One region of the Parageobacillus galactosidasius genome, then DNA from elsewhere that is predicted to be linked to it. Evidence: a T-box and tRNA genes for the amino acid it is inferred to sense, from the RefSeq annotation. Region 1 holds a T-box; the other holds one or more tRNA genes.

Region 1 (14,840 bases):
TTCTGTCTCCCCCTTGCTAATCTGAATGCGATGAGAAAAGACGAATCCAAATCTATTGGATTCGTCTTCATGATAAAAGAAGCGGCGGCGCGTTGTCTATTTTTTTAATTCGGCAAGGCGCGCGCGAACAGCTTCGCGTTTTTCTAAGTAGTCTTTTTCTTTTTTCCGTTCTTCTTCCACCACGTGCGCAGGCGCTTTCGTAAGGAAACCTTCATTGCTTAACTTCTTCTGCACGCGCTCGACTTCTTTGTTGAGTTTTTCAAGTTCTTTTTCGAGCCGTTTGATTTCTTCTTCGATGTTAATGAGCCCTTCAAGCGGCAAGATTAATTCCGCACCAGTAACGACCGCTGTCATCGCTTTTTCCGCAGCTGGGATGTCAGTTGCAATCAACAGTTCGCTCGGATTGCAGAACCGTTCTAAATACACGCGGTTCTTTTCCAATGTCGCTTGAATATGCTCGTCTTTTGCTTTAATGTGCAGCTTGATTGGTTTGCTTAACGGTGTGTTCACTTCGGCGCGAATGTTGCGAACCGCGCGGATAATGTCCACAAGCAAACGCATTTCTTCCGCCGCTTCGTGGTTGGAAAGCTCTGGACGAACTTCCGGCCATTTCGCTACCGTAATTGACTCTCCTTCATGTGGAAGGTGCTGCCAAATTTCCTCGGTAATGAACGGCATGAATGGATGAAGCAGGCGCATTGTATTGTCAAGCACATATGCCAATACAGAACGAGTCGTTTTCTTCGCTGCTTCATCATCCCCATAAAGCGGAAGCTTCGCCATTTCAATATACCAATCGCATAAATCATCCCAAATGAAGTTATACAACACGCGGCCGACCTCACCGAATTCATATTTTTCGGCAAGTTTTGTCACCGTTTCAATCGTTTCGTTTAAACGCGTTAAAATCCAATGGTCCGCCACTGTTTTTTCTCCGCTTAAATCAAGCTGGTCGTACGTCATTCCGCCCATGTTCATCAGCGCGAAGCGGGATGCATTCCAAATTTTATTGGCAAAATTCCATGTCGCTTCGACTTTTTCCGTACTAAAGCGCAAATCTTGCCCAGGCGAGCTTCCAGTAGCCAAGAAGAAGCGAAGCGAATCGGCGCCGTATTGATCGATGACATCCATCGGGTCAACCCCATTGCCGAGCGATTTGCTCATTTTTCTTCCTTGCGCGTCACGGACAAGACCATGGATTAATACATCTTTAAACGGTCTTTCCCCGGTAAATTCAAGACCTTGGAAAATCATGCGCGATACCCAGAAGAAAATGATGTCATATCCAGTGACAAGCACATCGGTTGGATAATAGCGTTTGTAATCCGGTGCCTCTGTATCCGGCCAGCCCATCGTTGAAAACGGCCATAGGGCAGAGCTGAACCACGTATCCAGCACATCCGGGTCTTGCTCCCAGTTTTCGATATCAGCCGGAGGTTCATGGTCGACATAAATTTCTCCTGTTTCTTTATGGTACCAAGCCGGAATGCGATGCCCCCACCATAATTGACGGGAAATACACCAGTCGCGAATGTTTTCCAACCAATGCAAATACGTTTTTTCGAAGCGTTCCGGAATGAAGTGCACTTTTCCTTCCGTTTTTTGCAGCTGAATGGCCGCTTCCGCGAGCGGCTTCATTTTGACGAACCATTGTGTCGACAAATACGGCTCGACAACCGCTCCGCTGCGTTCGCTATGCCCAACTGAATGCACATGTTCTTCGATTTTAAATAGCACTCCTTGTTCTTGCAAATCTTTGACGATTTGCTTGCGGCATTCGAAACGGTCCAACCCTTGATATTGCATTGCGTTTTCATTCATCGTGCCGTCTTCGTTCATAACGAGGATGCGCGGCAAGTTGTGGCGGTTTCCGATTTCAAAGTCATTCGGGTCATGTGCCGGTGTAATTTTCACCGCACCCGATCCGAATTCCATATCGACATACTCATCGGCGATAATCGGAATTTCGCGGCCGACAATCGGCAAAATAACCGTTTTGCCAATGAGATGTTTATAGCGCTCGTCATCTGGGTGAACGGCAACCGCCGTATCGCCGAGCATCGTTTCCGGACGGGTCGTTGCCACTTCGATATACCCGGAGCCGTTGGCAAGCGGATAGCGCATATGATAAAGCGCGCCTTTTACTTCTTTATAAATCACTTCAATATCCGATAACGCCGTTTTTGTTATCGGATCCCAGTTAATAATGTATTCGCCTCGATAAATAAGCCCTTTTCGGTAAAGCGATACGAACACTTCGCGCACCGCTTTCGATAAACCTTCATCTAACGTAAAGCGCTCACGCATATAATCGAGGCCAAGCCCTAATTTTGCCCATTGCTGGCGAATGTGGCTCGCGTATTCTTCTTTCCATTTCCACGTTTCCTCAAGAAACTTTTCCCGTCCTAAATCATAGCGGGAAAGTCCTTGCTTGCGAAGCTTTTCTTCTACTTTTGCCTGTGTGGCGATTCCGGCATGGTCCATTCCCGGAAGCCATAGAACGTCATAGCCTTGCATCCGCTTCATGCGTGTAATAATATCCTGCAGCGTCGTATCCCACGCATGTCCCAAATGGAGTTTCCCTGTTACGTTTGGCGGCGGGATGACAATCGTAAACGGCTTTTTATCAGGATCGCCCGTCGCTTCAAAAAATTTTCCGTCAAGCCACCATTGATATCGATTGGCTTCTACGGCTTTATGGTCGTATTTCGTAGACATTGTAATATCTTTTTGTTCCATTTTGTTTTCCCTCCTTCTTATCAATAAAAAACTCCTTTCATCCTAAAAAGGACGAAAGGAGACTCTTTCGCGGTACCACCTTTTTTCTTAAGCAAAAAGAATTTGCTTAAGCACTTCATTGCGATAACGGTCTGCGACCGGCTTCCTCTACTAGGCAAACACCGTTCAAAGAAGCAGCTCCAGGGCGACCTTCCAACGATAACCGTCCTAGGAAATCTCGCAGCTACTGATTTCCCTCTCTGAAGGCGTTATTCGTTGTACTCTTCCCTGTCTTCGCTTTTTTATTATTTTTCTGTTTATTATACTACGAAAAACTTGTTTCATCGTCAATCATCTTTGCCAAGTTTTTATTTATTTATTCCATTTCTTCGTTTTTGGTGACAAAAACAATATCCAATCATATTTTAATAGTAACATGCCCGAGGGAGGAAATGCTCGATGAAACGATTTAACTATTATTCATGGCCGCCATGGCTTCGGCAAATTCGTGCCGTTTGTGCGCAAGTGATTATTCCAATCACGATTTTTCAAGCGATTCGCACCATTTTTTTACCCACGACGTTTGATGTCATCTTATTGGCCATTTTTGTGCTTATTGCGGTGGCGTTTCATCTGGAGTGGATTTAGCTTCTTCTGCTTCTTTTCGCTGGACAAGGCGCATGACGACATACTCCATATTTTTCATTGTAAAGTAACGGCGTTGCAGTTCGGAAACATATTCCCGTTCACTTTTTCTGTTTTGCCGCTTCATCTCATACTCATAAATGCAGCGATATAAAAAATGCGGCTGCGCAAGATGGCTGAAAAGAAAGGACCATTCCTCTTCTAACATCGGCAACGTTTTTCCGTATTCTTCCATCCCTTCCACCCATTCATCACCGATCGGCGGAAATGTGCGCATATGATAACGAAGCGCAATGATTACATCGAAAAGCGGAGAGTTCCAACTGGCGCGTTCCCAACTAAAAAAATAACGATTGTCATTTTCCATCTCTATATAATGTGAAAGCCGTGCCTTTCCGTGAATCCAGGCAATTCTCCATTTTTTTGTTTCTTTCATTTTTTCATACCATTTCTCTAGCTCCGTTTCCGCAAACCAATACGCTTGCATTGTTTCATGAAAATACGTGCAGCATTGCAGCTGAAACGGAGACATATACCATGCATTTTCGCACTTTTCCACATATGATTGCAAAAAGGCGCGCTGCCTTTCCCATTCTCTTTTTTTATTCTCATAGTAATTTCTTATCTCTTCTTCGTTAATATCTATTTGTTTGAGTGACTTTTGATGTAAATAAGCAAGGTCGCGAAAAAAAGAGCGGACATGTTCTCGTTTTTCTTTTCTCTCATCGGATGAAATCCATGGCATTAAATAATAATGCCGGCCATACGATACAAACGGAAAACCTTGTTTTGACAAGTAAAGAGGAACAGATTGTTTTCCATAAAAAATATACGATTGTTGAATGGCTGCCATTTCCCTGGCGTTCGTTATTTCTTTTAAAGCAAATAGACCAGCGTTCGTATGGATTTTTTTTACTTTCCCGTAATCATCAACGCGAAACGGCTTTAACCCGTATTGCTGTAAAATGGGCGTATACATTTCGATGCGTTCTCTGTTCAATGAAACGACCCCCTCCATAAAAAGAAGTGAGGAATCATGTTTCCCTCACTACGAAGAGCGGCTTCCCGCTAGTGCCGGTATATATAACAATTGCCCTTCATGGATTTCCTCAGGGCTTTCCAATTGGTTGACACGAAGCAGCTGCTGGACGGTTATATCGTACCGATCGGCGATCTTGTCCAACGAATCTCCTTGCTGAACGATGCAAATTTTTACTTTCGTAAATTCCTCTTCTTGATTCTTCGCAAATAGTTTCGTTAAGTACAATGCATTTTCACTCTTTACTTTTTGTTTTTCGTTTTCATCTATTTCTTCTTTCATTTCATCAGCATCTTTTTCTTTCATCGATCCAATCGATACTTTTGCTTCTTGTTGTGGAGCAACGTTTTCTTCTTCTGCTTTCACCGCTTCCTTTTCTTCTAGTTGTGCGGCTGTTTCTTCCGGTTTTTCCAGCTGCGCGGATTTTTCTTCTTTTTCTTCTAGTTTTTCTAGCTGTGCGGATTTTTCTTCTTTTTCTTCTGGTTTTTCTAGCTGTGCAGCTTTTTCTTTCGTTTTTTCTAGCCGCTCGACTGTTTCTTCTAGCTGTTCATTGTTATTTAGCGGCACGGCTGTTTCTTCTTCCTGTTTTGTTTCTTCGCGATAGATAGCCGTCATTTCTTGTGCTTCGTCTTCATTTTGTTCCTGCAGTGCATGGTTGAAAATAGAAGATGTCTCTTCTTCCGATTGTTGCTTTCTTTGTTCTTCCTCGTATACTTCTTTGCGCGCGACAACTTCAAACGGTTCAAACAACAGGTCTTCGTCTTCTTCCTCTACTAACGAAGGTTCATAAGGTTCATCAAGCGGCGCTTCGCTAATTCCGCTGATCGAAATATCCGCTGTCACTAGCAATCTTCCATTTTCATCTAAATCATAATCGAACGATTCTACCGTCACATACACATCTTCTAAATGTTGGATGCGGTTTTTCGGAATCGTAATATCGATTGGAAAACGATGCGATAATTCACTAATGCCATCTTCGCGCGTAGAAATATGCTGAACGAATCGATGGCTTGCAAAATCAAAAGGATCTGCGCTGCTTTCTTCCCCTCCCGCCATCCGATATTCTCCGCTTAATTCTAACGCTCCGCGAATCGTAATATACTGTTCATATTCATCAACCGAAACAATCGGGTCCAGCGAAATAGAGAGAAATTCGGCGACTTCCTGTCCTTTTCTAAACCAGATCGATTCCTCAAGGGAAAACCGCAAATACGATTGCTCCAATCCAAACTCCTCCTTCCGTCCCTTACCAACAAAATTTTCTATGACATTACCCATTGTATGAAGGACGAACGAGCAATATGAATAAAAAAATCGGGCTGCCCATCAAAAGATGGACAACCCTTTCTTTTACTTCCCTTCGCGAATTTTCGCAAACGCGCGCTCTGCAGCGGCGATTGTTTTTTCAATATCTTCATCCGTATGTTCCGTGGACAAAAATAATCCTTCAAATTGCGACGGAGGAAGGAAAATTCCTTGTTCCGCCATTTCGCGATAATATGTCGCGAACATTTCTAAATTCGATGTTTTCGCTTTTTCATAGTTTGTTACTTCTTCATTCGTAAAGAAGAAACCAATCATGGAGCCAGCGCGGTTAATCGTATGCGGGATTTCGTATTTTTCCGCCGCTTCGCGCAATCCTTCTTCCAATCGATCCGCTTTTTTGCGGAATTCATCGTATGTTTCCGGCGTCAGCTGAATCAATGTTTCATATCCGGCCGTCATGGCGAGCGGGTTTCCCGATAAGGTGCCGGCTTGATAAATCGGGCCGCTAGGAGCGACTTTTTCCATAATTTCCGCTTTTCCGCCATACGCTCCGACCGGAAGCCCGCCGCCGATGACTTTTCCAAGACACGTCAAATCCGGTTCAATGCCAAAATAGCCTTGCGCACAATGATAATCAACGCGGAAGCCTGTCATGACTTCATCAAAAATAAGAAGGGAACCATATTGTTTTGTTATATCTCGCAACCCTTGCAAAAATCCTGGAACCGGCGGAACGACACCCATGTTTCCCGCAACCGGCTCGACGATGACAGCGGCGATATCTTCGCCAAACCGTTCAAATGCGTAGCGAACGCTTTCTAAATCATTATAAGGAACAGTAATCGTATTTTGCGCCACCGCTTCCGGAACACCAGGGCTATCCGGCAACCCAAGCGTCGCTACTCCTGAACCGGCTTTGATAAGCAACGAGTCGCCATGGCCGTGATAGCATCCTTCAAATTTAACAATTTTATTGCGTCCAGTGTAGCCGCGTGCCAGCCGAAGCGCGCTCATCGTCGCTTCTGTTCCGGAGTTTACCATGCGAACAATTTCGATGGATGGCACCCGTTCAATCACTAATTTCGCTAACTCGTTTTCAATCAATGTCGGGGCGCCAAAACTCGTGCCGTTTTCCGTCACTTTTTTTAGCGCTTCGACAACGCGAGGATTCGCATGACCTAAAATAAGCGGACCCCATGACAACACATAATCAATATATTCATTGCCGTCGATATCGTAAATTTTCGAACCTTTGCCGCGCGCCATAAAAATTGGCGTCATTTTTACGGATTTAAACGCGCGCACCGGGCTGTTGACACCGCCTGGCAACAGCCGGACCGCTTCCTCATACGCTGCTTTTGAACGTTCATAACTTCGCACCATTCACGGTTCTCCTTTCTATTCATTTAGCCAGCGAGCCGCATCTTTAGCAAAATACGTCATAATTAAATCGGCGCCTGCCCGCTTCATGCCGGTAAGCATTTCCATGACAATTTCTTTTTCGTTAATCCATCCGTTTTGCGCCGCTGCTTTGACCATCGAATATTCACCGCTGACATTATAGGCGACAAGCGGGAGATGGAAATGGTTTTTAATGTCACGGATAATATCCATATAAGCGAGCGCTGGTTTTACCATTAAAAAGTCAGCGCCTTCACGCACATCCGATTCCGCTTCGCGGAACGCCTCGAGGCGATTGGCCGGATCCATTTGATATGTTTTCCGGTCGCCGAATTGCGGCGCGCTGTCCGCAGCATCACGAAACGGACCGTAAAATGCGGACGCATATTTAATCGCATACGACATAATCGGCACATTCGTAAATCCGGCTTCATCGAGTCCTTGGCGAATCGCAGCAACAAAACCGTCCATCATATTAGAAGGTGCGATAATATCCGCGCCCGCTTTCGCTTGGCTGACGGCTGTTTTTACAAGCAATTCAAGCGACGGATCGTTTAACACTTGCTCGTTTTCGACTACACCGCAATGTCCATGGCTTGTATATTCACATAAACATGTATCCGCAATAACAACGACATCTGGATAATTTGCTTTGATTTGGCGGATCGCCTCCTGAACGATCCCATGCTCACAATATGCTTGTGAGCCGACTTCATCTTTTTCTGCCGGCACACCGAAAATGATTACCGATTTAATGCCTAGTTGGGCGACTTCATCCATTTCCTCATTTAAACGGTCAAGAGAAAATTGATAGATCCCTGGCATGGATGGTATTTCCCGTTTTACCCCTTTTTCTTCGACGACAAAAATCGGATAAATAAGATCGTCTACATGAAGATGTGTTTCTCTCACCATCGCTCGTAAATTCGCGGTTTGCCGCAGGCGGCGATGGCGATCAAATTGTAATGTTGCCATTTATTTTTCCCTCCATCGTCCTTTTTGCAAAATATAATTCCATTTCTTTTATCATATCATCAATCGTATACTCGTCTGGACAAATATGCACGGCAAGTCCCGCTTTTTCTGCTGTTTCCTTCGTAATCGGACCGATGCAGGCGATCACGCAGCCGCTAAGTAGTGAAGCGATATCTTCTTCTTCCATCATCCGTATAAAGCTTTGTACGGTAGAGGAACTTGTAAACGTGATCACATCCAGTTTTCTTTCCCGCAACAGATATAACAATTGTTCTTTTCCTGATTCATTCATCAACGTTTCATACACAATAAGGTCCGTTACGTCTGCTCCCATATTGATCAGCGCATCACGCAATACCGGCCTTGCTAAATTTCCTTTCACTAAAAGAACGCGGTCGCGCGGCTTAACAAGCGGTTTTAGCGCCTCGATCATCCCTTCGGCGACAAATTCGCTAGGAATGGCAGCAGGAGAAACGCCATACGTTTTTAAAGCCGCCGCCGTTTTCTTTCCGACTACCACCACTTTTGGAAGCGGAGTTTCCTTTTTGACAAATGGGAAGAAAAAACGGACACCATTTGCGCTTGTAAAAATGAGCCAATCATAATTGGGAAGCTGGCGCACACATCGTTCAATTTCTTCACGATGGGAAGAAGGAGAAATCGAAATAAGCGGAATTTCAATCGGCGTTGCTCCTGCTTTGCGCAGTTTTTCAGAGAACGCTTTCGCCTGTTCTTTTCCTCTTGTCACAAGCACCGTTTTTCCCGACAACGGACCGCTCACTGTCGATTCATCTCCTCTTTAATACGATCAATTAATGCTTTCGCGCCACGCTCTATTAACATTTTCGCAGCGTTCGTTCCGACTTCTTCCGGATTCGATCCGCTTACCGTTTCTTTATATATCTCTTTTCCGTCTGGAGAAGCAACAAGAGCGGTTAAAACGATATCCTCGCGATCGTCAATATATGCATATCCCGCAATCGGCACTTGACAGCCGCCTTCCATTTGTTGTAAAAATGCACGTTCGGCCAAAACAGCCCGCTCGGTATGAACATCGTTTAATTTTTGCAGCCATTCCCGCAATTCTTCATCGTTTTCGCGGCATTCCACCGCCAGCGCTCCTTGTCCAACAGCAGGAAGACATACATCTGTTGATAAATATTCCGTAATGACATCTCTTGCCCAACCCATGCGCACTAATCCGGCCGCCGCAAGAATAATGGCGTCGTAATCTTCGTTTTGCAGCTTCGCAAGTCTCGTATCGATATTGCCGCGAATCCATTTGATCTTTAAATCCGGCCGTTTTGCCAGTATTTGTGCAGAACGGCGCAAACTGCTTGTCCCAACGATCGCTCCACTTGGAAGATTCGCAAACGTTTCTTTGTTTTTACTAATCAACACATCATGATGATCCTCACGCGGCGGCACGCAGCCAATGATAAGACCATCAGGCAAAACAGCGGGCATATCTTTCATGCTATGTACTGCCATATCAATTTCGCCGTTTAGCATTGCATGTTCAATTTCTTTTACGAACAATCCTTTGCCACCGACTTTGGATAACGTTACATCAATAATTTTGTCCCCTTTGGTGACAATTTCTTTTACTTCAAATTCAAACGGCGCTCCTAATTGCCGAAGCCGCTCGATGACCCAGTTCGTCTGGGTGAGCGCAAGTTTGCTGCGGCGCGATCCAACGATGATTTTTCGCATCTTTCATTCCTCCACTACGAATACCAAAAATGAAATTTCGATAAACTACCGAATAAGAGAAAGTTTACCAATAAAAATAAAAACGAACCGATATTCCATAGTGCAATCATTTTTCCTTGCACTTGCTGGACAATGCGCTTGTAAAAGTAAATACTGTACACTGCAAGTACAACAAACGAACCTAACACTTTTACATCATACCAATGAAAATCTTCCACTTTGATATAGGCCCAAATCACTCCAAGAATCAATCCTAATAACAACATAGGCAATCCAATTAAATTTAAAACATAAGACATAAAATCTAATTTCGTTAAATCAGCCATCCGCCATAACCGTTCTCCCCATTTTTTCCGCTTCAATAAGCTGTATTGCAACATGTACAATACCGAAAAAATAAACGAAAGCGAAAACGCCGCATATGCCAATAATGCCATTGTAATATGAATCATTAGCAATTCAGAAATCAGCTTTTCGGCAACAGCCGGTGACTGATGGTGATTTGGCGCGAACGTATGAATCGCCAAAATTAAAAACGCTAGCACGTTCGTAAAAAAGACGATAAAATCAACGCGCATCAACCGGTTAATGATAAGAGATAACGTAATGAGCAACCATGCGTAAAAATAGAGGCCTTCCGACATCGTTAAAATTGGAAAACGCCCTGTCTGTATGATGCGAAACAAGAAAAAAAATGTTTGCAACATCCAAACAATAGAAAGTAACCAGAAAGCGACTTGATTCGCCTTCCGGTTACGTTGGAGAAAATCAGTAAAATATAAAAGTATAGACAATACGTACAAAACAATAGACAGCTCATATAACCGGGGCATGGTCATCTCTAACATATGCCAAAATCCTCTCTTATGACTGTAGAGACGGCATAGCGGCGCGTTGACCATCCGTTTTTGCTTGCTTTTGTGCTTTCACTTCGTCTTCGATATTAAAAATTTTCATAAACAATTGCAACGCTTCTTCGGCATTTGGTTCAGCTGCCAACTCTTTTGCGCGTAAAATCGGATCGCGCAGCAATTGATTAATAATGCTTTTTGTGTGTTTGTTCAATACTTTCCGGTCACGTTCCGATAAATGCGGCAATTTCCGTTCAATGCTCCGCATTGTCTCCGCTTGAATCGCCAGCGCTTTTTCACGAAGCGCCGCAATAACAGGCACAACGCCGAGCGTATGAAGCCATTGCTGGAAGGCAACAAGCTCTGTTCCGATCATACGTTCAATTTGCTCTGCCGCTTTTTTGCGCTCTTCTAAATTTGCTTGCACGATTCCTTCTAAATCGTCAATATCATATAAAAAGACGCTTTCTAACTCGGCAAGCGCTGGGTCTAAATCTCGCGGAACAGCGATATCGACCATAAATAGCGGGCGTCCTTTCCGCATTTTTTCTACATGAACCATCATTTCTTTCGTGATGATATAATCTTTTGCTCCAGTAGAGCTAATAACAATGTCCGCCTCCAGAAGCGCACAGGATAGCTCACCAAGCGATTTTGCCGTACCTGAAAACTTTTTCGCCAGCTGCTCTGCTTTTTCGAGCGTTCGGTTGACAACGGTTACTTTTCCTACGCCACTTCCATATAAATTTTGCGCCGCCAATTCTCCCATTTTGCCAGCGCCGATAATTAAAACATGTTTCGAAGATAAATCCCCGAAAATCTTTTTCGCTAATTCTACTGCCGCGTAACTTACAGACACGGCGTTTGCGCCGATTTCTGTTTCGGAATGGGCGCGCTTTGCAAATGTGACCGCCTGCTTGAATAACTGATTAAATATTGTACCAATCGTTCCATGTTCTTGAGCAAGAAGATAACTTGATTTTACTTGACCTAAAATTTGTGTTTCTCCTAAAATCATCGAATCTAAACCAGAAGCAACACGGAATAAATGTTCGACCGCTGCCTCATTTTCCATAATGTTTAAATAAGGTGTAAGCGCATCGATTTCCATATGAAACCAATTGGCCAAAAATGATTTTATATAATAACGACCGGTATGCAGCTGATCAACAACTGCATAAACTTCGGTACGATTGCATGTAGAAACAATCACATTTTCTAAAATGCTTTTTTGCTGCTGCAATTGCTTCATTGCATCGACCAATTCCGACTCACTAAACGTGAGTTTTTCACGGATTTCAACAGGGGCCGTTTTATAGTTTACGCCAACAACAACAATATGCACTTCCTTTATACCCCCTTAATCAAGTACATAAATATCTTTTTTTATTATAGCACATATGTCTTTCTACTTTATGAAAAAAGTGTGAACATGCTAGAAAGCATATGATAAACTTTATACAGTATAAGTGTATCATAAAAAAGTTTGTCGAAAAACTGGGAGGAACCGATGAAAAAACAAGCTGCGTTCTCTGGCATTATTCTTGTTGGACTGGGCGTTTACTTTTTTGCCAATCAGCTTCACTCCTCATTTGCCCATCTTTTTCAAGACTGGCCAGCACTGTTAATGATTCTCGGGGCGGCGCTGATCGGCCAGGCGTACTCCGCCCGTGAATACCAACACCTATTTCCAGGCATCATTTTGTTTGGATTCGGACTTCACATTTTACTTGTCCATTGGTTCAAACAATGGCCAAATCATATCGGCGTCTTTTTCTTTATCATTGCGATAGCATTTTTCATTAGCTCCCGAAAAGTAAAAAGCGGCCTTGGCCAAAGCATCTTTTTTTTAGCATTAGCCTTTATTATGCTGTTTTCCGAACATTTTCAGCCGCTGTTTTATATTGTCGAAACAGGCATTGCATCGATTTGGAAGTTTTGGCCGCTTGGGCTAATCCTTGCGGGTATATACATATTATTGGTAAAGAGGAAATAATCCATACAAAAAACACCAGCCTCGTTTCATGCTGGTGTTTTTTCGATTATAGGAATCGCTCCAATGCTGCCCATGCTTCTTCTTTTCCTTGGCCTGTTTCTGCCGAAAAAAGAATAAGTTTATCATCCTCCATGATGTTCAACGTTTCACGGACAACTTTTAAATGCTTTTGCCATTTTCCCTTCGGAACTTTATCTGCTTTCGTCGCAATGATAATCGTCGGGATTTGATAATGTTTTAAAAACTCATACATCATGACATCATCTTTCGTCGGCGGATGCCGCAAGTCGACGATCAGAACAACTGCGCGCAGCTGTTCTCTTGTCGTAAAATACGTTTCCATCATTTTTCCCCATGCTTCCCGCTCTTTCTTTGAGACCCTCGCAAATCCATATCCCGGCACATCAACAAAATAAAGCGATTCATTAATAAGGTAAAAATTTAATGTTTGCGTTTTTCCTGGTTTCGATGAAGTGCGCGCTAAATTTTTTCGATTAATCATTTTATTAATAAAGGAAGATTTGCCAACATTGGAACGACCGGCGAGTGCAAATTCCGGCAACGCACCATCTGGATATTGTTCCGGTTTCACCGCACTGACGGCGATTTCTGCTTTTGTCACGTTCATTGTTGATCCCCTACCAATGCATGTTGTAGTACTTCATCTAAATGGGAAACGAACACAAATTGTAAATCATTTTTTACCACATCTGGAATATCTTCTAAATCTTTTTCATTGTCCTTTGGTAAAATTACTTTTTTCAAACCGGCGCGATGGGCGCTTAACGTTTTTTCTTTTAATCCGCCAATTGGAAGCACGCGGCCGCGCAATGTAATTTCTCCCGTCATGCCAACAAATCGGTTTACCGGCCGGCCTGTTAGCGCGGAAATGAGCGCAGTTGCAATCGTGATCCCAGCAGATGGTCCGTCTTTTGGCACGGCGCCTTCTGGTACGTGAATATGAATATCGTATTTTTCATGAAATTCAGAGTCAATCCCAAGCTGTTCAGCTCGAGAACGCACGTAACTAAATGCTGCTTGTGCGGATTCTTTCATGACATCGCCTAATTTTCCTGTTAACACAAGCTTCCCTTTTCCCGGTGCAAGCGATACTTCAATGGATAGCGTATCACCGCCAAACGCTGTGTAGGCAAGGCCTGTCGCCACGCCGACTTGATCTTCCAATTCCGCTTGGCCGTAACGGTATTTTCTTTTTCCTAAAAATTCTTCTATATTTTTCTCTGTAATGATGACGCGTTTTTTCTCCTCAGAAACGATGAGACGTGCTGCTTTTCGGCAAATCGCAGCGATCTGCCGCTCCAATTCGCGCACACCTGCTTCTCGTGTATAATAGCGAATAATACTCATCATCGCGTCATCACGTACTTGCAACGATGATTTTTTTAATCCATGCTCTTTTAATTGTTTTGGAAGCAAATGACGTTTAGCGATTTGCAATTTTTCTACTTCCGTATAGCCTGGGATTGTAATAATTTCCATACGATCCAAAAGCGGCTGTGGAATCGTTGCTAAGTTATTTGCTGTCGCAATAAACATCACTTTCGATAAATCATACGGTTCTTCAATATAATGGTCGCTGAACGTATGGTTTTGTTCCGGATCCAACACTTCAAGAAGCGCCGCAGACGGATCGCCGCGAAAATCACTCGACATTTTATCAATTTCATCTAATAAAAATACCGGATTAATCGTTCCCGCTTTTTTCATCCCTTGGATAATTCGTCCAGGCATTGCGCCGACGTATGTGCGACGGTGGCCACGAATTTCTGATTCATCGCGAACACCGCCTAACGAAATGCGAACAAATCGGCGGTTTAGCGACTTGGCAATCGAACGAGCAAGCGACGTCTTCCCAACTCCTGGCGGCCCTGCTAAACAAAGAATCGGACCTTTTAATGATTTCGTTAATTGTTGCACAGATAGAAATTCGAGCACTCGTTCTTTTACTTTTTCTAGACCGTAATGATCTTCGTTTAATATCGCTTCCGCCCGTTTGATATCATGAATATCTTCTGTTTGAGTTGACCACGGAAGCGCAATAAGCCAGTCTAAATAGTTGCGTATCACCGCGCTTTCCGCTGAGGTCGCTGGTATTTTTTCATAGCGGTCGAGTTCTTTAAGAGCCGTTTCTTTCACATGACTTGGCATGCCGGCTGCTTCGATTTTTTCTTTTAATGCTTCGACTTCTCCTGCTTTTCCTTCTTTTTCACCA
Region 2 (14,840 bases), on a different contig from region 1:
AGAGGGGATTAGAATATACATATATTACAGCTCCTTTTTATAGAGAAACAACTCATTATCCTCCTGTAAACCGGATGCAATATATTGATATTCATACATGGCTGCGAGGCGATATTTTATTAAAAGCCGACAAAATGACGATGGCCCATTCATTAGAGTTGAGGGTTCCATTTTTAGATAAAAAGGTATTTGAAGTAGCCGCCAAAATTGCTTCGGAAATGAAAACGACAAACAAAACGACGAAATATATTCTACGAAAAGCAGCAAAAGGAATTGTTCCAGATCATGTTTTAAATCGCAAAAAATTAGGATTTCCGGTGCCAATTCGTCATTGGTTAAAAAATGAAATGCATGATTGGGCGAAAAACATTATAAAAGAAAGCGCAACCGATCATTTATTTAATAAAGATGTATTGTATCGTTTACTAGACGAACATTGCAAAAATAAAGCAGACCATAGCCGAAAAATCTGGACCGTCCTTGCTTTTATGATTTGGCATCAAGTATACATGGAAAAGAAATACGATTTTACAAATATATATAGAAAAGACAAGCTGTCGCTATTAATCTAATTTGACTGATTTTCGTTGCCTGTCTTCTATTTGCACCCAAGCTTCTAAAAATTCAGCTTTGGGTGCTTTTCTATTTGATGGATATGAGTTTACATTAAATGATGTGTTTAATTATTTTCTAGACCATCCAAAGCGGAAAGTAGAAAAGGTAGATGGTTTTGAAGTATTGATTATTTCAGGAGGAATTAAACCAGAAAGACTCGATTTAAACTTGATAGAAACAACGAATCCAGTTTATGATAAGTCGATAACGAAATATTTAACTGAGAGTTCAAAGAGCGCCTTTATTTTTCCTTTTGGAGGTAATACGTTAGTCCCCGATGAGATAGCGTATTATTAACAAAAAATTCGGGGAGAGAATGGTTTGACAGTATTACAGGAGTTAACCAAGATATATGCAGAGTATAAAAAACAAAATAAAAAATGATTTTTTATTACATAAAACATTATTACATGTTTAATATACATAAATTGGTGTATTAATAATTAATTGGTTCATCACCAAAAGATGTACTTGATTTTTACGTTAAAATGTGATAGAGGTCTCTAGACGGACACGCAAAGTAAAACGCTGGATATTTCGATACCCATATCCTCGCCTTTTGATCAATTTTATTTTGCTACGAGGGAGCGCTGAAAGGTCTCGATGATGCCGTTGTGTTGTTGGCTTGGAAAGCCGATCAGCCGATGACACCTGAACATCTTCACTGCGTCTTGAGCACCGACCGGGAGCTAAGCGATGAAGACATCTTGCGCCACTATGCCCAACGCTGGTCGATCGAATGCTTTTTTCGACAAGCGAAAGACCAGCTGAAGCTCGATGGGTACCGTGTTCGTCAGGTTCGGGCGGTGAAACGCTACTGGATCTTGGTGCAGCTTGCTTACGTATACAGCCTATTCGAGTCGAACAGCGATTTTTCTGATGGGCTCGATCTCTTGCGCAAGAGAAAAGGACATAGCCTCGTGGAGTTCATTTACTGTGCAGCGAAACAAAATATTCCCATTGATACCGTGAAAAAACAGCTCCATGTGGCATAAGGGGTACCCTGTTTGTTTCTTTTTACATGGTAATTATTGTTATGAAAATTGCTCATCTACAGTATCTCTTTGAAAATCTAACCATCGAGAGAGTGGGTCTGACGACTTGGTCTGGAAATCCACGAATGATCAGATGTGCGGAAAAATTGGGAATGCGATTAGAAGGTAGAATGAGAAAATGCCGCTACTATAATGGTGAATACTATGATTCCATCCGAATGGGTATTCTTCGTGAGGAATGGAATGAGTTTAATTTTGCACATTATTTCCGAATACGCCTGAAATAATTTGAAAAAGGGATTCTGAAATAATGTGCTAATTTACAGTCAGGCTTCATGCCTGATCCTTGCTTGGCTTTTCTTCGTTTTGAAAAAAAACCGTCTTGAAAAAAAAACGTCCAGACGGTATAATAAAACCGTCCAGACGGTTATTTTAAGGAGTGAGGCATGTGGAATCAAAAGCTACAATAAAGCGTCAGCATATCTTAAAATCTGCAAAAGAATTCATTCTCAAAAATGGTTTTAATGAATTAACTTTGGATTCTGTGGCAACACAGGCGGGAATCAGTAAAGGCGGTTTATTATATCACTTCCCAAATAAAGAAGCATTATTGATAGGACTAGCACAATATATTTTCGAAGAATTCATTACGCTAATTGAGGATCAGGCTAAGAAAGACCCATTAGAAAAAGGTAAATGGTGCCGTGCTTTAATTGAGGTAACAAAAAAGGATCTGGAACATAACGCCGAGTTATATGTGGGAATAATTGCTGCTTCTATGTTAAGTCCAGATTTATTAAAAAGTATGTCCCAAATTTATCAGTTTATGCAAAACAAAGTGGATCAGGATGGTATAAACCCTGTAACAGCAACTATTATTCGGTTAGCAATAGATGGTCTTTATTACTCAGAATTTTTTAATATAGCTCCCTTGGATGACAAATTACGTGAAAAAGTATTCCAGCAATTAATAAATATGACAAAAAAGGAGGATTCATTTTGAATGCATATGTAATTTTGGCAGTAGCCATCATAAGTGAAGTGTTTGGGAGCTCGATGCTAAAAGTATCAAACGGATTTAAAAAGTTGTTCCCTTCCATCGGAGTAGTAATTGGATATGGTGCAGCTTTTTACCTCCTATCTTTATCTCTTAAAGCAATACCGCTGGGTACGGCTTATGCTATATGGTCAGGTGTAGGTACGGCTTTAACCGCATTAGTTGGTGTTATCGTTTATAAAGAAAGTATTAATCTTAAAAAATGTTTAGGTTTAGTTCTAATCATTTGTGGAGTTATTGTTTTGAAACTCAGTAGTTCTCATTAACTCTTTGAGAGTCGGAGGTAATCGTATGAAAGGTTATATAGCTTTAGGAATGGCCATTTTCAGCGAAATATTTGGTACGACAATGCTTAAATTGTCGGAAGGATTTACAAATTTATTCCCATCCATTGGAGTGATTGTTGGTTTCGGATTATCATTTTATTGCTTATCATTATGTCTTAAGACAGTTCCGTTAAGCTTAGCTTACGCTATTTGGTCAGGGATGGGCACAGCTTTAACAGCGTTAATTGGTGTACTGTTATGGAGAGATCCATTTAGTATCATTACATTAGTTGGCTTAGTATTAATAATTGGAGGGGTAGTCTTATTAAATACTTCTAAAAGTCCAGAAAATGTGAGGAAACCATCCTGATTATGTTTAAAATCAACTTGTAGACGCATCGGAAAGTCAGGAAGATTATGGAACAGCAGGCTCCCAATCAGTTATCTCCATGAAGTTAAGAATTTCTTGTAAATCCTAACTGTAAATTATCATCTGTAGATGAGCAAATTCACTAACATAAATTTACATCCATACAAAACAAAAAAGGAGACATGAACCCGATTCCTTGATTAGAATAGATGTGTCACCAAACCATTCTCAAGGAGGTTCATGTCTCATGAATAGACTACCACATCACCAAGGAATCGACAAGTTTTTCGCAATGTGCGTGCAAAGCAGGCGCTCTCCCAGCTGAGCTAAGGCCCCATATTTTCTAAATCGGGAAGACAGGATTCGAACCTGCGACCCCATGGTCCCAAACCATGTGCTCTACCAAGCTGAGCTACTTCCCGCTTCCTACATATTCATTAAAAGATTAACGCGCTCGAGAGGATTCGAACCCCTAACCTTCTGATCCGTAGTCAGATGCTCTATCCAATTGAGCTACGAGCGCATATGCCGAGGGCCGGACTCGAACCGGCACGGTAGTTACCTACCCCAGGATTTTAAGTCCTGTGCGTCTGCCAATTCCGCCACCCCGGCGGCATTAATGGAGCGGAAGACGGGGTTCGAACCCGCGACCCCCACCTTGGCAAGGTGGTGTTCTACCACTGAACTACTTCCGCACGCTTATAAGATGCGGGTGGAGGGACTTGAACCCCCACGCCGTAAGGCGCCAGATCCTAAGTCTGGTGCGTCTGCCAATTCCGCCACACCCGCAAAAGTGAGCCATGGAGGATTCGAACCTCCGACCCTCTGATTAAAAGTCAGATGCTCTACCTACTGAGCTAATGGCTCGTGTGGTAAATAAAGACACTCGTTGTTTCTCGTTGCCTCTTCCTCTACTAGTGAATTCAAAGAAGCAGGATTCGTCGAGGCAACTCGTAGCGGATTCATAGGAGCTTAGGCTTGTTGCTCCCCTACTGAGCTAATGGCTCATACTATTACAGTGCCGGCTGCAGGACTTGAACCCGCAACCTACTGATTACAAGTCAGTTGCTCTACCAATTGAGCTAAGCCGGCATAAGAAAGAAGTATTGACATATACGTTTAATTTTTTGTGTCCCTTCCTCTTCTCACTTATTCAGCGAAGTGATATGCGTCGGGACAACTCGCAGTGAATTCACGGAAGCTTAGGCTCGTCTCTACCAATTGAGCTAAGCCGGCATGAATGTAAGGAAAATCACACTTCATATGTATTATCATGGTGGAGGATGACGGGATCGAACCGCCGACCCCTTGCTTGTAAGGCAAGTGCTCTCCCAGCTGAGCTAATCCTCCGTATGAATTGCCTAGCGACGACCTACTCTTGCAGGGGCGCTGGCCCCAACTACCATCGGCGCTGGAGAGCTTAACTTCCGTGTTCGGGATGGGAACGGGTGTTTCCTCTCCGCTATTGTCACTAGGCAAGTAATGGACAAGTTTTATTATATATAAATAGATAGTCTTGTCAAGATGGGTAATTCATTCCTTCAAAACTAGATAACCGTCTGTTTGGAAGAAAGCCGTTTTGCGCAGGCGGCTTCCGCCTCCCTTGAGGTGCAAGCACCTCTACGGGTGAAGAACATTTGGCTTCGAGAGCTAAGCGCGGCACCTCCACTTTTCGCTTGGTTAAGTCCTCGATCGATTAGTATCCGTCAGCTCCACGTGTCGCCACGCTTCCACCTCGGACCTATCGACCTCGTCATCTTCGAGGGATCTTACTCGCTTGACGCGATGGGAAATCTCATCGCTAACCGAACAGAAGCAAGCTTCCGTTCGGTCCGCTCGACTTGCATGTATTAGGCACGCCGCCAGCGTTCGTCCTGAGCCAGGATCAAACTCTCCAAAAAGAAAGTTGATTGGCTTATTTAATTCGTCACTGACACCGAAGGTGTCAAGTCGCCTTCGCTTTTCGTTGTGGACGCTTCGTTTTGTTCAGTTTTCAAAGAACATTAAATTTTTGAATAAGTGGAGCCTATCGGGATCGAACCGATGACCTCCTGCGTGCAAAGCAGGCGCTCTCCCAGCTGAGCTAAGGCCCCATATTTTCTAAATCGGGAAGACAGGATTCGAACCTGCGACCCCATGGTCCCAAACCATGTGCTCTACCAAGCTGAGCTACTTCCCGTAATGGCGCGCTCGAGAGGATTCGAACCCCTAACCTTCTGATCCGTAGTCAGATGCTCTATCCAATTGAGCTACGAGCGCATATGCCGAGGGCCGGACTCGAACCGGCACGGTAGTTACCTACCCCAGGATTTTAAGTCCTGTGCGTCTGCCAATTCCGCCACCCCGGCGATTAATGGAGCGGAAGACGGGACTCGAACCCGCGACCCCCACCTTGGCAAGGTGGTGTTCTACCACTGAACTACTTCCGCATCTTCAATATAGAGTTATAGAGTGCGGGTGAAGGGACTTGAACCCCCACGCCCGTAAAGGGCACTAGACCCTGAATCTAGCGCGTCTGCCAATTCCGCCACACCCGCGGTCAAAGAGTGAGCCATGGAGGATTCGAACCTCCGACCCTCTGATTAAAAGTCAGATGCTCTACCTACTGAGCTAATGGCTCATCATTCGAGAAAAGCAACTGATTCTATTTGTAATAAGTAATGGTGGAGGATGACGGGATCGAACCGCCGACCCCTTGCTTGTAAGGCAAGTGCTCTCCCAGCTGAGCTAATCCTCCATAATAAACTGCCTAGCAACGACCTACTCTTGCAGGGGCGCTGGCCCCAACTACCATCGGCGCTGGAGAGCTTAACTTCCGTGTTCGGGATGGGAACGGGTGTTTCCTCTCCGCTATTGTCACTAGGCAAGTAATGGACAAGTTCCATTATAGTTCAATCATTGACATTGTCAAGGGAAATTTCATTCCCTCAAAACTAGATAACCGTCCGTTTGGAAGAAGCCGTCTTGCATAGGCGGCCTATGCTTTTCCGTTGTCTAACTCCGATGCCTAGCTCTCTTGCGCCAAATAACCTTCTCCCTTGAGGTGCAAGCACCTCTACGGGCGAAGAACATTTTCCTTTTGGCGCTAAGCGCTCGCCTCCACTTTTCGCTTGGTTAAGTCCTCGATCGATTAGTATCCGTCAGCTCCACGTGTCGCCACGCTTCCACCTCGGACCTATCGACCTCGTCATCTTCGAGGGATCTTACTCGCTTGACGCGATGGGAAATCTCATCCTTGCATGTATTAGGCACGCCGCCAGCGTTCGTCCTGAGCCAGGATCAAACTCTCCAAAAAGAAAGTTGATTGGCTTATTTAATTCGGCACTGACACCGAAGGTGTCAAGCCGCCTTCGCTTTTCGTTGTGGACGCTTCGTTTTGTTCAGTTTTCAAAGAACATTTGTTTTCTTAAAGCGACTTTTTTATATTAACACTTTCATTTTTTATTGTCAAGTGTTTTTTTGCTAACATCGTTTCGCAACTTTCTTGGTTGCGACGACGTTTCATAATATATCATCTCTTTTTTAACAAGTCAATAACATTTTTGTATTTTTTTTAGGAAATAAACTCCATGAAGACCTCTCCCACCTTCACTCCATGAAGAGATGGGAGTTTTTTACCGCCTCCATCGACAAAGCTTCTGCATAGAAGAAGGCAATCTCCTTCCACCTACATTGGAAGCCTTCTCGATAGATTCTGTAAGCAACGTCGACACCACACCGATGGGGCGGGCGAACCGTTCTACTACTTCTTGCTTACACAAGTAGATATTTTTAGGAATTAAAAAACTCCCGATCCCTCACCTTCCTTTACTTCGAGAGGAAAGGAGAATTCTCGGGAAAATGTTACAAACAGAATTGCTATATTCTAAAAAATAAAAGCGCAGCCCGAACAAACAGACAAAATAAAATTGCAGGTGCGATAAAACAAAAATTCTACTACTGTTCTTTATTTTGCAATGAATAGTAACGATGATATATATGGCGACTTTTTGTTGGCACTTCTTCTACAAACAAGACCTTTTTCTCTACTAAATATTCCAGCATGATGATAAGATCTACGGAATACGATGAAAGCTCTGGATGCTGCATAATTTCCGCAATGCTCCATGCTCCCTCTTTTTCCCTTAAAACTTTAAACAAATGGGCAGCTCCTGATGGGATTCGCGAATGGATTAAAAATTCACTTGCCAAAAATAAAAGCTCCAGCCGTTTCTGCAACGGCTCCTCACTGCTGACAAGTTCTTCATACAACTTATAAATTTGCGCATCCATTTGTTTTATTTGGTTCCATACAGTGACTTCGGGATAAAATCCTTGTTCGATGACAGCTAATCGCGCTAGATGATGCAATGCATGAATAACATGATTATACGCATCCAACAGTTGATCTGCCTCAAAAAATGCCTTTCCGTCCATATATCTGCGAATTAATTTGGCAAATTCTATCCCCATTTTTAATTGCCGCATCTCTTCCGGGAATTCTTTCATACGATTTCGGAGCTGATATATATAATCATTACGGTCAAATAAAATTTTCCCATAGAATATCCAATCAATAATCTTTCGATGGGAACCAAGAAGAAGCCATTCATTTAATTTTGTTTCATCGACCACATATAACGTCGCTTTTTCTTCTCCTGATACATAATGTTTCACAAATATAGGCGGGGCCATATTAGTAGTAACTACCAATAAAACGATATGAAAGGTGTCTGTCACAGCAGAATTGTTCGCTTTCTTTTCAATCATCAAAATCCCTAATGTATTACGATGACTGGCCCATTCTTGGTAGATGGGACGAATTAAATCCTCCATTATCGTTTCCTCCATCTCCTTCATGATGTCATGGTTATTCGACAAAAAAACAAAAAATCCTCTTTGTCGTTTCTAAACTTCCCGAAGATAGCGACACATTTTTCACCACTTTATGATATAGTGTTATGTATAGGAGGGACAATAAATGGGCATCAAATATTCGAGCAAAATCAACAAAATTCGCACATTTGCCTTGAGCTTAATTTTTGTCGGCTTTATTGTTATGTATATAGGGATATTTTTCCGTACATCTCCTTTTGTTATGACACTGTTTATGATTTTAGGCCTTCTTTTCATCATCGCAAGCACCGTTGTTTATTTTTGGATTGGAACATTATCAACAAGAGCAGTGAAAGTCGTATGTCCATCTTGTGGCAAAATAACAAAAATGCTTGGCAAGGTAGATTTATGTATGTTTTGCAATGAGCCGTTGACATTAGATCCAGAGTTAGAAGGAAAAGAGTTTGACGAAAAATATAACCGAAAAAAGAGAAAAAGCTGATAGCATTCCCCCCCGCTATCAGCTTTTTAATGTTGTTGGCGTGTCTTTTCTTGACAGTCAGGACATGTTCCGTAAATTTCCATACGGTGATGATCTACTTTAAACCCTGTTATATGAGCAGCAAGCTCTTCTACCTCATCTAATGCTGGATAGTGAAAATCGACAATCTTGCCACATTGTTCGCAAATAACGTGGTAATGATTGGATGTAACAAAATCAAAGCGGCTTGATGCATCACCATATGTTAACTCTTTCACTAATCCGACCTCTTTAAAAACGCGCAAATTGTTATAGACGGTTGCTACGCTCATGTTTGGAAATTTTCCTTCCAGCGCTTTATATATTTCATCTGCTGTCGGGTGTGACATCGAATTAATTAAATATTCCAATATCGCATGACGTTGCGGAGTGATGCGTATTCCCGTCTGCTTTAACGTATCAAGCGCTTCTTTTAACTGCTGATTATCAGACACCGTCATGCACCTCGCTTCCTTTAAAAAATAAAAAGAATTATTATTTTATAATTTTTATAATTAGTCTACAAGTATTTTATGCTATTTGTCAATATTCGTATCATTAATATATGAACTTGCCACATTTTTTAGCAAAAAAAATGTGCGGAAGGTTGTTCCGCACCAATATCGCTCTTTCATTCATTTGAGGAGGTTACTATCCATCATACGCATTATCGGCTTTTTCGCATGGACTTTTACCTAGATATAAGGAAAATTACGTTAAATTTTCTAAAATATATTCTAACGCTTCTTCTACATGTCCTTTTACTTTAACTCCTCTCCATTCCTTTACCAATCTTCCGTCCCGATCAATCACAAACGTCGAGCGCTCGATCCCCATATATTCTTTCCCAAAATTTTTCTTTAACTTCCAAACACCATACATTTCTGCTACTTTATGTTCTTCATCGGAGAGCAATAAAAAAGGCAATTGATATTTCTCAATAAATTTTTTATGGCGCTCTACAGAATCCGTACTTACTCCTAAAATAACTGTATTTGTCTCTGTAAACTTTTCATAATGATCGCGAAAATCACACGCTTCTGTCGTACATCCTGGCGTCATATCTTTCGGATAAAAATATAATACGACATGTTTCCCGCGAAAATCAGAAAGGGAAACTATTTCCCCATTGCTTGCCGGCAATGTGAAATCCGGTGCTAGTTGCCCGATTTGCAAAGACATCGTTTTCCCTCCACTGTCTTATTCTTTCGTTTTTAGGGTAGCGAAAGATACAATAAATTGCAACGATTACCGCTCATCCCAGTCAAGCATTGTTCGAGCAACAAGTACAGCAGGCATAATATAACCCAATAAAGCTTCAATGATGGCAATCCATCTTCCAATCCCCATTGGTGTAACGTCCCCATATCCAACTGACAATAACGTGATCCCGCTTAAATAAAGACTATCTTGAAGTATAGAAAAACATTCATTAGCCGTTCTATTCGCAGACGGGGTAAACACGTGATGCCCATTCATCTGAAGCACCATATATATAAGCCCAAAACCTAGCATCATCGTGATATACCATTGAATAAGGACAAATAAATTTTCTAAGGAAATGCGACGAGTTGCTTTTACACTTGTCGTCCAAATAGACGTAATGCTTCCAATCAACACCGTCGCTACAATTCCAACGAACGCGTACTCCATCGCCCTCACCTCATACTTGTCCATAACCATATATACGAAGACAGAAAGTTGATTATTCATTATATAAGTGGATTCGATATAATAAAATATGGTACGGGAAGAAAGATATGGAGAGGGAGAAAAAAATGCATACGATTTTGATTGTCGAAGATGATGATAAAATCGCTTCCATGCTGAAAAATCATATTGAGAAATATGAATATCGCGCACATATTGCAGAACAGTTTGACGACATAAAAAAGGAATTTATAAAATGTCGCCCTCATCTTGTACTGCTCGACATTAATCTGCCTCGATTTGACGGTTTTTATTGGTGTCGGCAAATCCGCACGATTTCCCTTTGCCCCATTATTTTTATCTCCGCACGCAGTCATGAAATGAACCAAATTATGGCCATTGAAAACGGTGGGGATGATTATATTACCAAGCCATTTAATTTCGATCTGGTCATGGCAAAAATCAAAAGTTTACTGCGGCGAACATACGGTCCTTACGCCGCTCCTGCAGAGCCCCATGTATATGAAGTATCAGGATTGTACCTGTTATATGATCGACATATGGTTCAATGGAAAGAGAAAACGATCGAGCTTACAAAAAAGGAGTTTACTTTATTAGAACGGTTGGCGAAAAAATCTGGAAAAATTGTATCTCGCGAAGAACTACTCGAGTCATTGTGGGATGATACGGAATTTGTCGACGATAATACACTATCCGTCAATATTACACGCGTTCGCAAAAAACTGCAGCAAATTGGAATCGAACAGGCAATTGAAACGGTTCGCGGTGTCGGTTATAAATTGGTCGAGACATGGAGGGATTCATAATGAAATTGTTTTTGCGCGAGCATATCCCGCTGACCGTCTTTCATCTTCTTCATGCTGTACTTTTGTTATCGATTGTGTATTTATATATGCTCGAACAATCTTTCCATCCATCTTTTGGCATGTTTGTTTATCTTTTTGTTATCAGCCTTGTGTGCATCGTGATGTTTTTAACATGGCGTTATTGGCGGCAATCCCATGCATATCGTTTTTTATCGTCCAACTTGCGGCAGTTAGACATGAGCACTCACCCTTTTAGCGGGTCTCCGTTACTGCATGCTTTTCAAAAACTCCTCCACTCGCAGTATCGTTATTACACAAAAGAACTGCAATCATTGCATAAAGAAATGGACGATGCATCATTATTTATGAACCAATGGGTACATCAGATGAAAACACCGGTTTCTGTCATGGATTTACTTTTGCAAAACTTTGACATTCAAGACCAATTCGACCGAGAATTTGTGAATAGCATGCGCGAAGAACTCGAACGACTGCAACATGGATTGGAGCTGGCCCTGTATTCGGAACGAATAAAACGTTTTTCTCATGATTTTCATGTAAAGCGGCTGCCGCTAAAAACAATGGTCAACCATGTCATTCAACATTACAAACGCTCTTTTATTCGCAATCGCATTCACCCCATCGTGGAAATTCCCGAAACAATTTTCGTAGAAACGGATCAAAAATGGTTTCAGTTCGCTCTTAGCCAAATCGTCATCAATGCCATCAAATATTCAAAAAACGTCAGCAACCAAATCGTGCTTTCTGCTGTTCAACGTGAAAACGAAGTGTTTTTGTCCGTTCAAGATTTTGGAGTCGGCATTCCAAAACAAGATATCGGACGCGTATTTGAACCTTTTTTCACTGGTATGAATGGGCGTAGGTTTCGCGAATCCACTGGAATGGGGTTATACCTTGTCAAACAAATTGTTGACCATCTTGGCCACGGAATTGCCATTTCTGCTGAAGAAGGAAAAGGAACAACCGTCACGATCACTTTTTACAATGTGACAAAAATGTAAGAAAACAAGCAGACATTGTAAGAAAAATCGATATGTTCAAGCAATCTCCCTCCGTATAATCGACAGTAGAAAAACATAAGGGAGGATTTTTTTATGACGATCCTGCAAGCAAACTCGATTACGAAAATATATCGTTCTAGCCAATCGGCCGCGCACCGGGCGTTAGATAATTTCAGTTTATCGATTGAAAAAGGGGAATTTGTCGGAGTCATGGGGCCATCCGGAAGCGGAAAAACAACCTTGCTTAATATTTTGGCAACCATCGACCAGCCGACTACGGGAGAAGTGTTGGTAGAGGGGAAAAATCTATCGCAGCTTTCGAAAAAAGAGCTTGCTTTGTTTCGCAGACGAAAACTCGGCTTTGTATTCCAAGACTTCAACTTGCTAGACACGTTAACCATCGGAGAAAATATCATTCTTCCACTCACATTGGACAAAATTCCCGTTAAAGAAATGGAACAACGATTGCAAACAGTGGCTTCCACTTTAGGTATTGAAGGGATTCTCGATAAGCGGACATATGAAGTCTCAGGCGGACAGCAGCAGCGCGCTGCAATTGCACGGGCGATTATTCATGAACCGCTGCTCATTTTTGCCGATGAGCCGACCGGGAATCTGGACTCAAAATCTTCAAAAGATGTGATGGAAACATTAACAGCATTGCATCAGGAAAAGAACGTTTCCATCATGATGGTTACGCATGATCCTTTTGCAGCGAGCTATTGTGAGCGCATTATTTTCATCAAAGACGGCAAATGGTTCACAGAGATACGCAGAGGACATAACCGTCAGGCGTTTTTTCAAGATATTCTGGACATGCTGTCACTATTAGGAGGGAACGTCAATGACATTTCGACAATTCGCCCTTCATAATGTGAGACGTAACTTTAGCCGATATGCCGCCTACTTTTTGAGCAGCACTTTCGCCGTCACTGTCTTTTTTATGTACGCTGCATTTATTTTTCATCCTGATGTAGTGAATGGAACGATTCGTCCCTCAGTAAGAAGAGGAATCTTTGCCGCTGAGGTCATCGTCTTTCTTTTTTCTGTATTTTTCATTTTTTATTCGACAAGCTCGTTTTTAAAATTGCGTAAAAAAGATTTTGGCTTGCTGACGTTGCTCGGTATTACGCGCGGCCAGCTGAATAAATTAATCGTAATCGAAAACTCAATTATCGCCCTTCTTTCGATTGCAACAGGAATGGTGTTTGGCGCCTTATTGACAAAAATCTTTTTCATGATGTTTTCTGTTATGTTAGACTTGCCATCGCCGCTATCTTACTATATTGCTTGGAAAGCGGTCGCCACTACCGCCATCGTGTTTCTGGTGACATTTGAGGCAATTACGATCATGACGCTCATCACGATCCGTTCTTCGCAAATTATTGATTTATTAATGTCGGCGAAAAAGCCGAAAAAACCGCCTGTCTACTCGCTCTGGCTTTCGATGCTTGCGGTTATCTGCTTGGCGATTGGATACTATTTAGCCTATACCTCCAACATCATGCAAATGATGAAACGCGTCCTTCCAATTCTACTGCTCGTCATTATTGGAACGTACTTTCTATATACGCAATCGAGCATTGGGCTTTTGCGATACTATAAAAAGCAAAAGCACTCCTATTATCGCGGCACAAACTTAATTACCGCCGCAGAACTAACATATAAACTGAAAGATAACGCGAGAATTTTAAGCATGGTGACGATTTTAACGGCGGTGACCTTTACTTCTACCGGGGTGCTTGCCAACCTTTATTTTGGCAAAAAAGCAGAAGCAGAAGCGCGGTTCCCGCACGCGATTGCCCTTATATCAAAAAAAGAGCCAAAAGCTTTCGAAAACAAATTGCAAATACTAAAAAATGCTTTACATGATGAGCATATTTCTTTCACTAGTCATAAGGCCGCTTTCATCCGGGCGTATAATCCAAAGAAACCTAACGATCATGTAATGCAACATCTTGTTCTTATGCGTGTAACAGATTACAATCGATTCGCGGATTTGGCTGGTCAGCCGCATATATCGCTACCAGCAAATACAGCTGCCTATATGCAACCTACCCCTGACCAAGGGTACGAACCTATTAAAGGAAAACAAATTGCGATTGCCATAAAAAATAGTAATGAGACGATGGTGGTTCCATTGGCTAAATCGATTCCCCAGCCAGTCATCAATCCTTCGGGGGTTATCGGATATATGTTAGTTGTTCCTGATCATTTATATGATAAATTTCATCGTCTCGCGGCAGAAGAAACGATTCAATATTATGCTGGTATATCATATAAAAATTGGGAAGTAAAAACATCAGTAATCAAAAAACTGAACCGCTTGATTCAAAAAGATGATGTCGATTTGACCAATCGTTTAGAATTCTTTAACCGAATGAAACAAGTTTTCTCCTTAATGCTCTTTATTGGTTTTTTCGTCAGTGTCCTCTTCTTTTTAGCTGCTGACAGCATTTTATATTTTAAGCTTTATAACGATTTGGAACAGGACAGCAAGCAATACGAAGCGCTATCCAAACTCGGTTTGACATGGAAAGAAATGAAGCAAATTGCGGCAAAGCAAGTAGGGATTCTCTTTTTCATTCCGTTTGTCGTTGCCACCGTCCATGCCGGCTTTGCCTTTAAAATGCTGCAAAACATGGTCTCCGGCTCCGTCGTCAAAACGAGCGCGCTTGTCATTATCATCTTTTTCGTTGTTCA

Evidence for each region. A T-box is a leader RNA that pairs with one kind of tRNA and senses whether it is charged. The one in region 1 lies ahead of B9L23_RS15465 (valine--tRNA ligase), so its partner is inferred to be a tRNA-Val.
Region 2: it encodes a tRNA-Val, which carries the amino acid that the T-box ahead of B9L23_RS15465 (valine--tRNA ligase) is inferred to sense. The anticodon was not compared.

The regions. Positions count from the first base shown of each region.
Region 1 covers NZ_NDYL01000002.1:1,157,136-1,171,975, forward strand. Annotated here, with positions in the region: gene B9L23_RS15460 (bifunctional folylpolyglutamate synthase/dihydrofolate synthase) at 1-1, opposite strand, end outside; gene B9L23_RS15465 (valine--tRNA ligase) at 97-2,739, opposite strand; T-box leader at 2,784-3,022, opposite strand; gene B9L23_RS15470 (hypothetical protein) at 3,178-3,366, shown strand; gene ysxE (spore coat protein YsxE) at 3,332-4,342, opposite strand; gene spoVID (stage VI sporulation protein D) at 4,412-5,629, opposite strand; gene hemL (glutamate-1-semialdehyde 2,1-aminomutase) at 5,756-7,051, opposite strand; gene hemB (porphobilinogen synthase) at 7,070-8,047, opposite strand; gene B9L23_RS15495 (uroporphyrinogen-III synthase) at 8,028-8,828, opposite strand; gene hemC (hydroxymethylbilane synthase) at 8,825-9,760, opposite strand; gene ccsA (cytochrome c biogenesis protein) at 9,775-10,608, opposite strand; gene hemA (glutamyl-tRNA reductase) at 10,625-11,956, opposite strand; gene B9L23_RS15515 (LiaI-LiaF-like domain-containing protein) at 12,122-12,607, shown strand; gene yihA (ribosome biogenesis GTP-binding protein YihA/YsxC) at 12,654-13,235, opposite strand; gene lon (endopeptidase La) at 13,232-14,840, opposite strand, start outside.
Region 2 covers NZ_NDYL01000001.1:534,126-548,965, reverse strand. Annotated here, with positions in the region: gene asnB (asparagine synthase (glutamine-hydrolyzing)) at 1-572, shown strand, start outside; partial or broken gene B9L23_RS21625 (transposase) at 1,099-1,194, opposite strand; partial or broken gene B9L23_RS02940 (transposase) at 1,185-1,610, shown strand; partial or broken gene B9L23_RS20865 (GNAT family N-acetyltransferase) at 1,676-1,897, shown strand; gene B9L23_RS02930 (TetR/AcrR family transcriptional regulator) at 2,059-2,613, shown strand; gene B9L23_RS02925 (DMT family transporter) at 2,667-2,933, shown strand; gene B9L23_RS02920 (DMT family transporter) at 2,959-3,303, shown strand; tRNA gene B9L23_RS02915 (tRNA-Pro) at 3,652-3,725, opposite strand; tRNA gene B9L23_RS02910 (tRNA-Arg) at 3,753-3,826, opposite strand; tRNA gene B9L23_RS02905 (tRNA-Leu) at 3,830-3,915, opposite strand; tRNA gene B9L23_RS02900 (tRNA-Gly) at 3,924-3,998, opposite strand; tRNA gene B9L23_RS02895 (tRNA-Leu) at 4,011-4,092, opposite strand; tRNA gene B9L23_RS02890 (tRNA-Lys) at 4,098-4,170, opposite strand; tRNA gene B9L23_RS02885 (tRNA-Thr) at 4,323-4,395, opposite strand; tRNA gene B9L23_RS02880 (tRNA-Val) at 4,578-4,653, opposite strand; rRNA gene rrf (5S ribosomal RNA) at 4,663-4,779, opposite strand; tRNA gene B9L23_RS02870 (tRNA-Ala) at 5,324-5,396, opposite strand; tRNA gene B9L23_RS02865 (tRNA-Pro) at 5,409-5,482, opposite strand; tRNA gene B9L23_RS02860 (tRNA-Arg) at 5,486-5,562, opposite strand; tRNA gene B9L23_RS02855 (tRNA-Leu) at 5,566-5,651, opposite strand; tRNA gene B9L23_RS02850 (tRNA-Gly) at 5,658-5,732, opposite strand; tRNA gene B9L23_RS02845 (tRNA-Leu) at 5,756-5,840, opposite strand; tRNA gene B9L23_RS02840 (tRNA-Lys) at 5,851-5,923, opposite strand; tRNA gene B9L23_RS02835 (tRNA-Val) at 5,965-6,040, opposite strand; rRNA gene rrf (5S ribosomal RNA) at 6,051-6,167, opposite strand; gene B9L23_RS02825 (nucleotidyltransferase-like protein) at 7,240-8,118, opposite strand; gene B9L23_RS02820 (YgzB family protein) at 8,264-8,620, shown strand; gene perR (peroxide-responsive transcriptional repressor PerR) at 8,647-9,099, opposite strand; gene bcp (thioredoxin-dependent thiol peroxidase) at 9,350-9,820, opposite strand; gene B9L23_RS02805 (potassium channel family protein) at 9,887-10,291, opposite strand; gene B9L23_RS02800 (response regulator transcription factor) at 10,417-11,115, shown strand; gene B9L23_RS02795 (sensor histidine kinase) at 11,115-12,137, shown strand; gene B9L23_RS02790 (ABC transporter ATP-binding protein) at 12,231-13,010, shown strand; gene B9L23_RS02785 (FtsX-like permease family protein) at 12,982-14,840, shown strand, end outside.